DNA from 3 places in the Paenibacillus sp. FSL E2-0177 genome. Region 3 is predicted to be linked to each of the others. Evidence: riboswitches for the same ligand, from Rfam matches in the RefSeq annotation. Region 3 holds a riboswitch; each other region holds the start of a gene.

Region 1 (4,304 bases), 620 kb from region 3:
GGCACATGCAATCCTACCAGCACCAATGAAACTAGCAGAGCTAATGGAATGAATACACGAATATGTGCTTTTACGAAGTCCTCGAAAAAGTTCCCGACTGATTTCTGTCCTGTAATCCCTCTGACAAAAGCAACCGCAACAGAAAATCCGCTCGCTGCAGACGTGAACATCATCATCGTGATGACTGCCATTTGTGAAAAATACGATAGTCCCGTCTCCCCGCTATAATGCTGCAGGTTCGTATTGGTCATAAAGCTGATCACCGTATTGAATGAAAGCGTCTGTTCCATATCGGCAATTCCATTCGGGTTCAGCGGCAATCCCCGCTGTAATCTTAGAAAAATATAACTGAAAGCAACCAGTACGATATTAGTTAAAACAAAGCTGAGTGCATACTTCTTCCAGGACATTCCGTCCCGTTTTTTCAGGCCGATCAGCTTATAAATACCTTTCTCTGTGCCTGCAAACCAGCGATCCGTACGATTCGGTTCGTTAGAAAATACATGATATAAATACGTTCCCATCGGCTTGACCAGCAAGATGAGAATTACAATTACGACGACTATTTGCAAAATGCCCATGAATGCCCCTCCTTAAAATTTCTCAGGATGAATCAACGCGTAAACCAGATATATAAACAACAGTAGGGTAACAGCGATTACTAGAATCACAGCTTATCCCTCCCCGTATCCTCAACTACACCTGCGCACCAGCGCATAAAGCCATAAAATAACCCGTAAATTACAGCTAACGAAGCCACCATATACAGATCCATCATATCTTCCGCACTCCTTCCATTATCCTTGATGAGGTGATCTATCGATTAGAAAATCAGCATCACCACTATGGGAATAGATTACATAGCTCGCACCAAGTCTTTTATAGACCAATCTAGGATTTATTGAACTTGTAATCACAAAAATCGGCTGTGTCGTCCAGGTACGGCACATCTGAATATAGCGGCAGCAAAGCGGAAAGCTGCTCTCAAACAGATATACCCTGCCTACCGGGAACGATGGGCGAAACCAAGTGCTCTGATGGCGGGTATCCACTAGAATAACCTGCTCAATCCCGAGCTCCTCAAGTAAAGCTTTCTCAGCCACATTGTTGGTTAATCCCGCCATCTTAATACCCCTGAACTTCAGAAGTTTAATGAAATGTTCTCCCGCCTTTGTAGGCGCACATACAAGCACATATTCATTCTGATCCGTCATCTTTTTTTCTCCTCCTGCTCATTTACAACAAGGAGGCAACGAAAATCTCCGAAAGGATGTTGACCTATCGTCATTTTCGGGCACAACCTAAAGCTCGGTTGTGTCACGTCATTAGACGCTGCCTTACAAATACCGCTAATGATGAATTTAGCGACCTCTTAGGGGAGGCCTCCATAAATGCTTTGCTTCTAAGAGCACAGCAAAAAGCCACAAAGGATCTCCTCTGTGGCTCGCTAGCGGTCACATTGCACTCATCCTCTCTCCATACGCTTACGAGGTTAGCTGTCGGATTCGGGCGGTGAGAGTCGCCCTACCTGTATAGATGCGAGCTCACTCACACCCTCTACAGGATTCACCCCATAATCGGCTTCCGACTCTCACATCGGCTGCCGATTGTTGGTTCCCCCGCTTTCCTTATCGGAAATTAAGCGGATCAAATATTCGATTGTCGTTGAAACAGGAGTAATCATACTCTTATGCACGAAGACTTGTAAAACCTGAATGATGCCAAAATAATGCAAATTAAAAACTATTTTCCCATTAGATAGCGCTTACTTGATATCTAATCTCTCTATATCTCTTGTTTACTCGAGTTTGGAGCGTTTAATCGCTATCTATAACCCATGTGATTTTATTCACCTTTTTAGAGCGAAAATACTGCAAATTCCCATTATAGGTAGAAACGCAAGAAGCTGAGGCTGAGCGAGAAAGAGGCGCGATAACACGCCATAAATACCTATTTACCTCGTTTTTCAGTCGTAGTCGGCAGGATATGGTTAAAATTGCTCTAAAAGAACATTTTCCGTTTTTTACAGAAAATCTTGAAAAGAGTATGATTCGGGTTGAATCTAATTCATGAAAAACAATCAACGCTGAGTTCCTGCATTCGCAGGGAACGGGGGAACCATCAGGCCACCTGGCCTACTTGGGGTGAATCCAAAGGAGACTGCATAAGTCTCAATAGGTAGGGCGACTCTCACCGTCCGAATCCGACAGCTAACCTCGTAAGCGTAAAGAGAGAGACCCTTGATCCGCCACGCTTTGGCCCAGGTATATCTGCCTGTAATCCAAAACCGCAGCAGAGGTCCTCCTCTTGCTGCGGTTTTTGCGTTACCTGAGCTTATTAGGTGATAGCACGCTGGATGGGGTGAATGTTTTGAAGCACTATTATTTAGGGATACATCAAGGGCTGCTTGAGCCGATAAGTCTAAATTACGTTTGTTTCGGGGCCTTGTGGTTCGAAGAACATAATCACAGGTACATTGTAGGCTATGCATTTGGCCAGAACCAGATCCAAGCCCTTCGCCAGTTCAGCACACCTTCTTCTTGTAAAGACTGTTTAGACTCTAAGATTGTATATGAGATATATAAAAAAATTCGAGAACAACAGCAGCAGCAGGATTGGTCATCACACCAAAAGCTCCCGTGGTTTACAGCCTTCAAGGAGCCTTGGAAAGATGTAAGCGCCGGTTGGTATGTCTTGAGATCCCGCAGCACCTTTCCCTTACATCTATCTGTTATACGAAAAGAGAAGTTCCGACTATGGCTAGAGCATACCGCAGTCTGTGAGAATAAAATGGAGATGCTCGCTTGTGTAGAAAAGGCTAGTGTCACTCATCATGTTGACTTAAAGCTTTTGGAAATCTAAGGAGGAACCCTACTATGGACCAGCGCAGACTATCCCGCATTGAAGTATTTGTATTGGATGAACCCGAGCCTATTCACTATGGAATGGAAGGGGCTGAAGGCTGCCGTTATGGTATTCTGAAGCTCACCTGTAAGGGAGGCTGCAGTTGGGGGGCTTGTCTGATCTCTGCTAACACCAAAAATTTCGATCTTATTAAATGGAGTTCTTTTTTACGGGCCATCTGTCATTGCCGTCTTGAAGAAGCGCTGGATAAGGTCCGCCGCGAAGGTTCAGATTGGGAGCAGGTTAAGCTTGAGCTAGTTCAGGGTGCTTTGCAGGATTTAAAGGCCAAGCTCCAGGGTAAATCCTTGGCAGGGCATATTCAGCAAGGGCGTCTGTACAGTGTTGCAGCAGGGGGGAGCAATTCCAGAAGTGAACGGCTCTACTACAAGCCTTCAAAAGCTTTATCCACTGCCTCCCAGCAGAAACACAGTTGCCCGGAACCAGACACCGCCGATCTCATCAATAAATCCATCTCTTACTTTTCTATATTATAGATTCAAGCAAATCTCTCAATCTGAAAGGATCGTGTTCACCATGCCTGACCCCTTACCTCCCGAGTCCACCTACAGTACTAAATTTGCAGAGTGTGTTCAAAAGTACACTAATGAAGTCTACGTACTTAGTTCCATGTTGTTAGAACAATCTAATGAGGCAGACAAGATTACTATCCGCACCTTCACAGAGCTTCATAAAATATATCGTCAGGATGATTTTGATCCTCAGTTATTCTCTATCCACGCTTACCGCACTTGTATTCACCAGTGTGCTGATTCTTTTGCCCGGCGCTCCCTTCTATCGGCTAAGGCATTACCTTGGGAGGAACAGCTTGTGAAGGTCATGTGGTACGGCCTAAAGCTGCCTCTTTCTCAAATAAGCATTATTCTGCAAAAAAGTGTTCCCGCACTGAAAGCACAGCTTAGAGCTGTACGGGAGCAGATGACCACCCAAACGGATATACTAACGAGCGCAAATCTTTCTATAATTTAGTCACTGACTAGAATTCAGACAATCTTTAAGCGCATGAAGCGACTAATGGACTCAGGAGCCTTTAATTGAAGCTTTTCCTCAAATATGGTCGGCGTTCGGACTCCAGAGTCACTAATTGTTTATAGAGCACCAAATATACGCCTACTTCCACTCAATAGCATCACTGGAGTCCGCACCCCCTTCAAAAGACCTTGAAATCGCCAAATAACGCCTTCTGAGTCCGAAAGTAAAAATCTCGAGCGATGAGCGTCTTGGATCGTCTTAAAGCAAGCCCTAATCATCTTCCACCAAGACAAGGCTTACGGACCCAGATGACGTTACTTACACGTTTATCGCCTTTTGAGCATAGTATCGGACTCCAGTGCAACTATTTGGTTAAAAGAGCTACTAATTCACCATTTTTCATGCCAATA
Region 2 (4,304 bases), 2.6 Mb from region 3:
GGTTTGGCGTCATACTAACGAGTACCCAACAAGATTTTTCAGTCTTAGAATTCTCCTGCAGCCAAACTCTTAAATCTTCTCTCGTTTTTACTGTAATTAGATTTTTAATCTCCATAATTAAAATACAATTTCCTTTCTAGGTATGGAGTGGAGCGTCTTGCCCATCCGAGATTAAATTGCTTTTGCAGGAACCTGATACCAAAAAAGAGCATAGTCATTCATGGTGGAAGCATGGCCTAACTGCCGTAACATAGTAGATACATTGCCTCTATGATAAGTCCCGTGATTGGCGACTTGCAACACAATTTCTGATAGGCGTGTTTGGCGGATTCCGGCGAATGGATTGTCAAGCAGAATGGTTTGCTCCAAATCGGATTGGTTGTGTAACCATGCTTTGTATTGTTCTGATAGCTGGGCAAAGATATTTACGTATTCATCCACAGAATCTAGAATGCTCAAATTTAGCGGGATACTTTGTTGAAAAGCCTCTGGCATGGCAGTGCCTGTTAATACAAGATACCACATCGTATCAACCGCATAGATATGGCTAAGGGCATGAGCGATGGTGGGAAATGAGCTGTTCACTTCTTGACTTAGCACAGAAGGCGGGAGTTCCTTGATTCTCCCCAGGATAGTTTGGTTTGCCCATGTGTGGTATTTAAACATTTCTACTGGATAATTTGTCATTCGTACATTCTCCTTTTGAATGGTCATGGATTTGTTTTTTGTTACTGTAGTTAATATAAAAGAAGAAGTATGACATCAGACTGTCATACTTCTTCATAAAGTTTGAGTGTGTTTTGAAGCTGCTCTTTTAAAATACCTCGCAATGCAGGGGGTTCGAGGACTTCGGCACCGCTGCCAAAACTCAGCAGAATGGACCAAAGCCAACGTGCTTCCAATGGCTTATACACAGGAATTCGCATCGTCATGCTTTTATCGGAATGAAATTCCTTGTCGACTTGATGAAACTGATCCAAAGCTTCTGCCAAAGCCTCAGGGCCTACCCGGATCACTATTTCCTCCACCTGATCTGCCCTGTTTGAACAGCCGGCCTCTTTGGGTACCTCATGTTGCGAATGAAAGGTATCCTGCGTCAGGAACAAATTCAGCATCCGGGAAAGTCGGAACTCCCGATAGTCCTGCCGAGCCCGGCAATAACCATAGATGTACCAGTTGCTATATTTAAAATGAAGCTTTACTGGTTCCATTTCACGGGTTGTACGTTCATTTTTTACACTGATGTAATCAAAACGGACAACATTTCGTTCCGATATAGCCGCACGTAAAAGAGGAAGTGCGTCAGGATCCGTACGCCGGGTTTCAAGATCCACCGCGAGACTAGAGGTCTGTGGCTCCGTTCCAATCGTTTGCAGCCGTTCAATGGTTCCTTGCGTATGCTCATCTTCAAACACGGAAGAAAGACTGTTCAGTACAGTAATCAGAGAAGTGACATCATACGAACGGAGCAGGCTTTTATCCATTTTATATCCGTCCATAATGCCATATCCACCTTTAGTTCCCTGATACGATACGACCGGGATGCCAGCGGCACAAATCACATCGATATCTCTATAGATTGTTCGCTGGGAAACCTGAAACTCTTCAGCCAGCTTGGAGGCAGATAAAACTTCGTGGTTCAATAGCTTGTAGATCATAGAAATCAATCGTTCCAATTTCATGTGTGCATTCCCACCCATTAGTCCATTTCGTGTTACAGCGTGATTATATCATAGATTTTTTCGGGCTAATTTTGGGCGGGAGGAGTTTTGTTGTTGGTGATGAAGAAATATCCTATGACAGAGTCTGACAGAGCTGATTAATCTATTTACAGATTAAATCCGCAGGCTCGCCTGATAAATCATTAACAGAAATAATAGCATCGTTTTTTTTCACAGGTGGGGTCCAATATTGCACATTCCCAGGCAGGTCATCGAACCATTCGGCGTCCTTTGGACAATCTAGAATCATAAATTTTCCGTATTCCTGATCTCTGGATTGATGGTATTTGAGATAGGCTTTTCCGTTATCAATGGCGAGAATTTCTATTTTTCCTGAGGTGTGGCTCATGGATAAGCGTACTCTTTTGCCAAGTCCTGAGGTTCTGGCTTTGGCTTCTTCTACAATTTGATAGACTTGCTCGAGCGGTAATACGAAATCTCGGTTTCCGGCTACGGGCCGGTTCACAAAGAAGTAGTAGGGTGTAACGCCAGCCCATGAAAGCCGGTCCAGTAGTTCCCCTAAAATAACGGGATCATCGTTGATGCCTTTGAGGATGGGGGTCTGATTTACGACAATTGCCCCTGCGTTGTGGAGAGCTTTAAATGCTTTTTTGGCTTCAGGTGTGATTTCACGAGGATGATTGATGTGCGCCATAACATAGATTCGTTTGTCTTCGGTAGAGTAAGTACGAATCAGCTCCAGCAGCTCTTCGTCTTCAGAGATCCGCATCGGATTAAATACGGGAATTTTGGAACCCAGTCTAATGATCTTAACATGCTCAATGCTTCTTAGATTTTCAATAATGGATCTTAGCTTCGGTGTGGAGAGAATTAAACTGTCCCCGCCCGTAAGAAGTACGTTGTTAATCTCCGGATTATTTGCGATATACTCCAAACCCGGAGAGACATCAGCCATCGCCTCTTTCACGTCATTTCGGAACAGACGCTTACGGAAACAGTAGCGGCAATAAGCCCCGCAGACCTCGGATACAATCAGTAGTGCAGTGGTTCTATACTTGTGCTGACAACCAGGTACCACATAATTCGTGTCCTCATCGGAGGCGTCCCAGCGCCCATACTCCAGCAGTTCACCTTCGTTAGGAATAACCAGCTTACGGATGGGATCATCTGGATCATCCCAGTTAATTAAAGACAGATAGTAGTCATTTACACGAAAAACAAATTTGTCCGTAATTTCTTTCAGATTCTCTTTTTCCAGCTCAGACAACATAGCTATTTTGTTAATATCCGTGAAGTACTTTACCTTTTGCACGTACATCTCTCCTTTGTCTCGTAGTGTGAGAAATGAGGGAGCCTTAGTGTCAAAGGCCAATCTACTGCCAGCAGGGTCCAAAAAAGCACAAAAAGAGACCCTTAGCAAGGGTCTCTGGTTATGTAAATAACATGAAAAGCAGACCCATCCACTGCTGACGAGGTTAGCTGACGGACTCGGGTAAGATGGTACCCTACATTCTAATGCTCAATGATTCGCCCCAATTAACTGGTTCCCCCGCTTTTCAACTGTAAAAGTTGGAAATTAAGCGTAGATAAAGTATACCCTATCAAGTTTTGAAAAGTCAAAAGAGATTCCTAGATTCACCTTCAATTACTAGCGGTACTTCCACCGAGTAGTTTAGGCAACAGCGTTAGCAGCTTCTCCCGGGTTAACGCATCACTAGAGTTCCATTTGCTTCCGTCGAGCAGATAAACATGTCCCTGACGTACTGCCGGGAGATTGTTCCAAAGTGAACTGTCTAGTAATCGTTCCATCGCAGCTCGCGAGTCTTTGCGTTCCGGAATGAGCATGAAGATATGATCTCCGGCGTAGGCAGGCAGTCGCGTTGGATCAACTTCGGCGAACCCTAACTCTTCGTCCAATATGGCCTGGATCTCTTCGGTCGGTTGTAAACCACATGGGGCATAAAGCGCAGTGGAGAATCCGGACATTCCCATAGCATACAGATGATCTCCATGATCATAGACCAAAGCAGAGGCGGTTTCTCCAACTTGGAGGGTTGTCGTGTAAAGCTGCTGCCACATGGCAGCGTTTTTGATTGTGAATGACTCCAGCCATGCTTCGGCTTCGCGCTGTTTACCTAGCCAACTGCCTAATGTCCGCATTCGGTTGTCGAGAGATGCAAATGAATCAAAGGTGAGTGTCGGAGCGATACCAGAAACTGCTCTGTAGGCTCTTTCATCACTATTTGCCAAAATGATCAAATCTGGGTTTAGGGAAGCGGTCAACTGCGGGTCCAGTGGAAACCCGACGTTGGCGAGCTTCTTAAGCCGATGTTTATAGACGCTGTTCCGGGCGAACGCTTCATCTCCACCGATAGGCTTTACGCCTAACGCGAGAAGGTCGCCAAGTGTTTCGCCATGATAGACAATACGTTTCGCTCGCTCTGGAATCTCCACCTCATGACCCGTCCAATCCTTGACGGTAAGCTTACGACCTTTCTGATGTGCATATTGTCCGGGTGTAACTCCGGTTTTTTGCCGAAAGCGGCGGCTGAAATAGTATTCGTCCGAGAAGCCGACCAGTCTGGCGATTTCCCGCAGTGGTTCAGTCGATTCCTGCAGGAA
Region 3 (4,304 bases):
TTATTCGACATTGTTCACTGTTTTATGATACTTATAATACCAACGATTCCCAAATCAGTCAACCTTTTTTCATAGGCTGAATAAGAAAATTTCCATAAGAACTTTGAATGTCCCTATAAAAATTAAGAATTACCCTGAAAGCATTTTGTCGATTTACCAAGACCAAAAATGATACTTTTCGACAAAGTACGACATAATTACTTATTATATACTGATATTAGTTAAAATCATATTAAATTATTAGAAGGAGTTGATCTCATGAAGCAGCCGCTCACGGAAGAAAAAGTTTTCAAGGATCCCGTTCATAATTATATTCACGTACAGGATACGATTATTTGGCGACTAATTAATACAAAAGAATTTCAGCGTTTACGCCGGATTCGCCAGTTAGGTACCTCATATCTCACTTTTCATGGTGCAGAGCATAGTCGTTTTTCTCATTCTTTAGGAGTATATGAAATTACACGCAGAATCATTTCGCAATTTGAGCGCAGCGGGTATAAGGATTGGATTCCAGAAGAAAGTTTGCTTACTTTGTGTGCGGCTTTGCTGCATGATTTAGGGCATGGCCCATTTTCACATTCTATAGAAGAAGCTTTTGAAATGAACCATGAGGATTGGACCTGCCGGATTATTTTGGAGGACACGGAGATTACCGAAATATTGCGTGATGTGGAGGAAGATTTTCCTCGTAAAGTAGCCTCAGTTATCTCTAAGACATATGAGCATGAAATTGTTGTCAATTTGGTTTCCAGTCCACTGGATGCTGATCGTATGGATTATTTGCTGCGTGATGCGTACTATACAGGTGTAAACTATGGAACCATCGATATTGATCGGATTTTGAGAATGCTTCGTCCTTATAATGGGCGGATTGTAGTAAAAGAATCAGGTATGCATGCCATTGAAGATTATTTAATGTCGCGTTATCAAATGTACTGGCAGGTATATTTTCATCCGGTGACGCGCAGCTCTGAAATTATTTTGCGTCAAATCTTCCGTAGAGCTAAAGAGTTGTTCCAAGAGGGATACAAATTTCGCTTTATGATCGCTCCGCTGGAAGATCTCTTTCGAGGAGAAGTAACAGTGAAGCAATATTTAATGCTTGATGAGGCACTGGTACAGACTGCTTTTATGCAATGGACCCTTGAAGAAGATGAGTTATTAAGCGACTTGTGTACCCGTTTTATTCATCGTAAACTGTATAAATATGTAGAGATCGAGAATTTGGATACAGATATGATTACGGAAATCCGCAGCAGTTTTGCGGGAGCGGGACTTAACCCAGAATATGACTTAGAGATTGATTATCCGACAGATTTGCCTTATGATGTGTTCCGTCCAGGAGCAGCCTTCGACAATAATCAAATTTTACTGCTTGATCGGAATGAGCAATTGCGGGAAATTTCAGAGGTATCGGATATTGTGCGCTCAATAAGCGGGATTCATCGTGGCAGATATCACCTATATTTCCCACAGGATAAGCTGAAAAAAGCCCTTACACGGTTGCCCTCTTCTGTAGCAGAGATTTTTGCAAAATAATACAAATATTTATGGAACTATTGATAAAAACAACAAGGAGTGAGCTTTAAAATGTATCTGTTCGACACTCATACACATTTAGATGCGCCTCAATTCGACGAGGATCGCGAGGAAGTTATAGCTCGTGCAGTAGAGGCCGGAGTTAGCAAGATGATCAATATTGGATTTAATCGGGAAACGATCCCTTCAACGATGAAGCTGGCTGAATCTTATGATTATATTTATGCAGCGGTGGGCTGGCATCCACAGGATGCGATTGATATGAAAGAGGGGGACCTCGATTGGATCGCCTCTCTTTGCAGCCATGAGAAAGTGGTGGCCATCGGAGAGATTGGGTTGGATTATTATTGGGATACCTCTCCCAAGGATGTGCAGCAGGAGGTCTTCCGCAAACAAATTGGACTAGCCCGTGAACTAAAAATGCCAATCTGCATACATGACCGTGATGCCCATGAAGATGTCGTACGGATTTTACGGGAGGAAAAAGCAAATGAAATTGGTGGCGTAATGCATTCTTTCTCAGGCAGCTGGGAAACCGCAAAAATGTGTCTAGATCTAGGATTTCATTTGTCATTTGGAGGACCGATCACGTTCAAAAATGCCAGAGTGCCTAAAGAGGTGCTTGCACAGACGCCATTGGACCGATTATTGATCGAAACAGACGCTCCATATTTGACTCCACACCCCTTCCGAGGCAAGCGAAATGAGAGTGCTCATGTGAAGTTAGTAGCAGAGGCTGCGGCTGAAATTAAAGGGTTAACATGGGAAGAATTGGCTAAAATTACGTATACGAACGCACTGGAACGATTTGGGATTGTCTGAAAACAGGAGTAAAACGGGTGAAAAATAGAGAATGGCCGATATATTAAACTTTTTTAATATAAAAACGGCTGATTATTACAATATTTTAACCATATATTTGCGTAAACGTGGTTGAATCGTCCTTTACAACATGCATCAAAACAGGATATCATCTTTTCAGTGATGTGAGCTGTTGTTATTGTGACAGCCATTGATTCATGGATCGTCTCGCTGAGTCTCCGTATGGAGAACGGGGGAACCAATATTGAACTGCCGCATGCCTGTATCTTGAATACGACTAGGAATTGCCGCAGAACAATATTTGATTTCTTCACGTGGTCTTTGGGGTGAATTTAAGGGCAACCGCCGTGAGCGGGTGACCTGAAATAGGGCGTCTCTCTTTCGTCCGAACCCGACAGCTAACCCCGTAAGCGCAAGTAAGAGAGGCAACCTCGTGCACAAACATTCCCGCGTATTCTGACATCGGAGAAGCCACGAAAGAGTCCTCAAGAGAACTCTTTTTAGGCTTCTTTATTTTTGAATAAACTGAATGTTGCCCGCATACTGTTATATAACAGGTGTGGGAGTAGCTGTGCCGAGCAGGCGATCCATGAGCAGGAGACGCTAAGTTAATACGTGCGTATCCTGTGACAATCTCAAATAGTTTCGTCAAAGAAATTCAGTCCTCATGATATACAAATTGACGACGAGGCTATGTAAGGAGGATGGAGAGAATGGGCTTATTCCAACCAGAGGTATCCCATGATTCGCAGTCATCCAGCAGGTCTTTCGCATTACGGTGGGAGCAAGTAAATACTCGCGTACTTTTACTTGCAGGTGTGATTTCAATCGCAATCGCGCTGTTAATTCTGCTGTACGTACACGGTCAAAGTAATAAACAATTAGTTTTAGTAATAGACGGGCAAACACAGACACTTGAAACGCGAGAAGCACTTCTTGGTGATGTGTTGGAGAAAGAGCAAATTTCGCTGCAGCCGCATGATGAATTATCTTTAGGTCTGAGTGATGAAATAAAAGACGGTGACCGTGTCGTTATCAATCGTGCGCAGAAATTTAGCCTTACTGCGGACGGAGCAACAAAAACGTTATATACGACCGAAGACACTATCGGTCAAGCGATTGACAAACTGGGTATCAACCTAGAAGGCTATGATAAGATTTTTCCTTCGTTAGACACCACCATCTCTGCTGACATGGAGATTAAGATCGTTCGTATCAACAAGCAAACGGTACAGCGAACAACTAACTTACCTTTCCGTGTTATTAAGACAGCAGATCCCTCCCTTACTGTGGGAACAGTTAGAGTGGCACAGGCAGGCAAACCAGGCGTCATGGTTCAGCATATTGAAAAGATCTATCAAGACGGAGAACTGGCCTCTATGCGCATGATCGGCAAGGAAGTACAAACGGTAACAAAAGATAAGATCATTGCCGTTGGTACTAAAGCACTTCCTAAGCCTACTGTAGTTGCTAAAGCTACAACAACTTCCAAATCAAGCACTACCTCCAAAACGACTAAAGTTAGCGCTAAGACTAAGAACGTCACAAGCAAGGCTGGCGTAGACTTTGAGTACAAGAAGATGATTAAGAACGTCTCCATGACAGCTTATTCGTCAGAAGAGCCAGGGATAGGTACTAAAACTGCCTCCGGAACACGCGTAACGGAAGGTCGTACAATTGCAGTAGATCCGAATGTAATTCCTATTGGCTGGTGGGTTTATATCGATGGGCTTGGATTCCGCCGTGCAGAGGATACTGGCGGTGCCATTAAAGGCAATAAAGTGGATGTCTATTATGATTCCCTGAGCCATGCTCGTAATTTCGGCCGTAAATCACGTACCGTTTATGTGATTGGACCTGTGAAACCAGAGCTTAACTAGAACTGAAGCTTTTGCAAAAAATCCTTTGATAAGCTATAGTGATGATAACCGTTAAGGAAC

Evidence for each region. Region 3 has a riboswitch for cyclic di-AMP ahead of MHI25_RS00190 (3D domain-containing protein). Riboswitches for the same ligand answer to the same signal wherever they lie in the genome.
Region 1: it holds a riboswitch for cyclic di-AMP, as region 3 does, so the genes downstream of both, MHI25_RS03075 (hypothetical protein) here and MHI25_RS00190 (3D domain-containing protein) in region 3, are expected to answer to the same signal.
Region 2: it holds a riboswitch for cyclic di-AMP, as region 3 does, so the genes downstream of both, MHI25_RS11590 (KamA family radical SAM protein) here and MHI25_RS00190 (3D domain-containing protein) in region 3, are expected to answer to the same signal.

What each region holds. Positions count from the first base shown of each region.
Region 1 covers NZ_CP150307.1:662,150-666,453, reverse strand. Annotated here, with positions in the region: gene kdpA (potassium-transporting ATPase subunit KdpA) at 1-581, opposite strand, end outside; gene MHI25_RS03080 (hypothetical protein) at 798-1,214, opposite strand; cyclic di-AMP (ydaO/yuaA leader) riboswitch at 1,466-1,655, opposite strand; cyclic di-AMP (ydaO/yuaA leader) riboswitch at 2,075-2,239, shown strand; gene MHI25_RS03075 (hypothetical protein) at 2,308-2,862, shown strand; gene MHI25_RS03070 (hypothetical protein) at 2,877-3,398, shown strand; gene MHI25_RS03065 (hypothetical protein) at 3,532-3,891, shown strand.
Region 2 covers NZ_CP150307.1:2,626,548-2,630,851, forward strand. Annotated here, with positions in the region: gene MHI25_RS11575 (YdeI/OmpD-associated family protein) at 1-115, opposite strand, end outside; gene MHI25_RS11580 (DinB family protein) at 172-687, opposite strand; gene MHI25_RS11585 (YafY family protein) at 771-1,682, opposite strand; gene MHI25_RS11590 (KamA family radical SAM protein) at 1,825-2,994, opposite strand; cyclic di-AMP (ydaO/yuaA leader) riboswitch at 3,134-3,275, opposite strand; gene MHI25_RS11595 (AraC family transcriptional regulator) at 3,324-4,304, opposite strand, start outside.
Region 3 covers NZ_CP150307.1:39,497-43,800, forward strand. Annotated here, with positions in the region: gene MHI25_RS00180 (HD domain-containing protein) at 259-1,542, shown strand; gene MHI25_RS00185 (TatD family hydrolase) at 1,594-2,364, shown strand; cyclic di-AMP (ydaO/yuaA leader) riboswitch at 2,563-2,792, shown strand; gene MHI25_RS00190 (3D domain-containing protein) at 3,078-4,244, shown strand.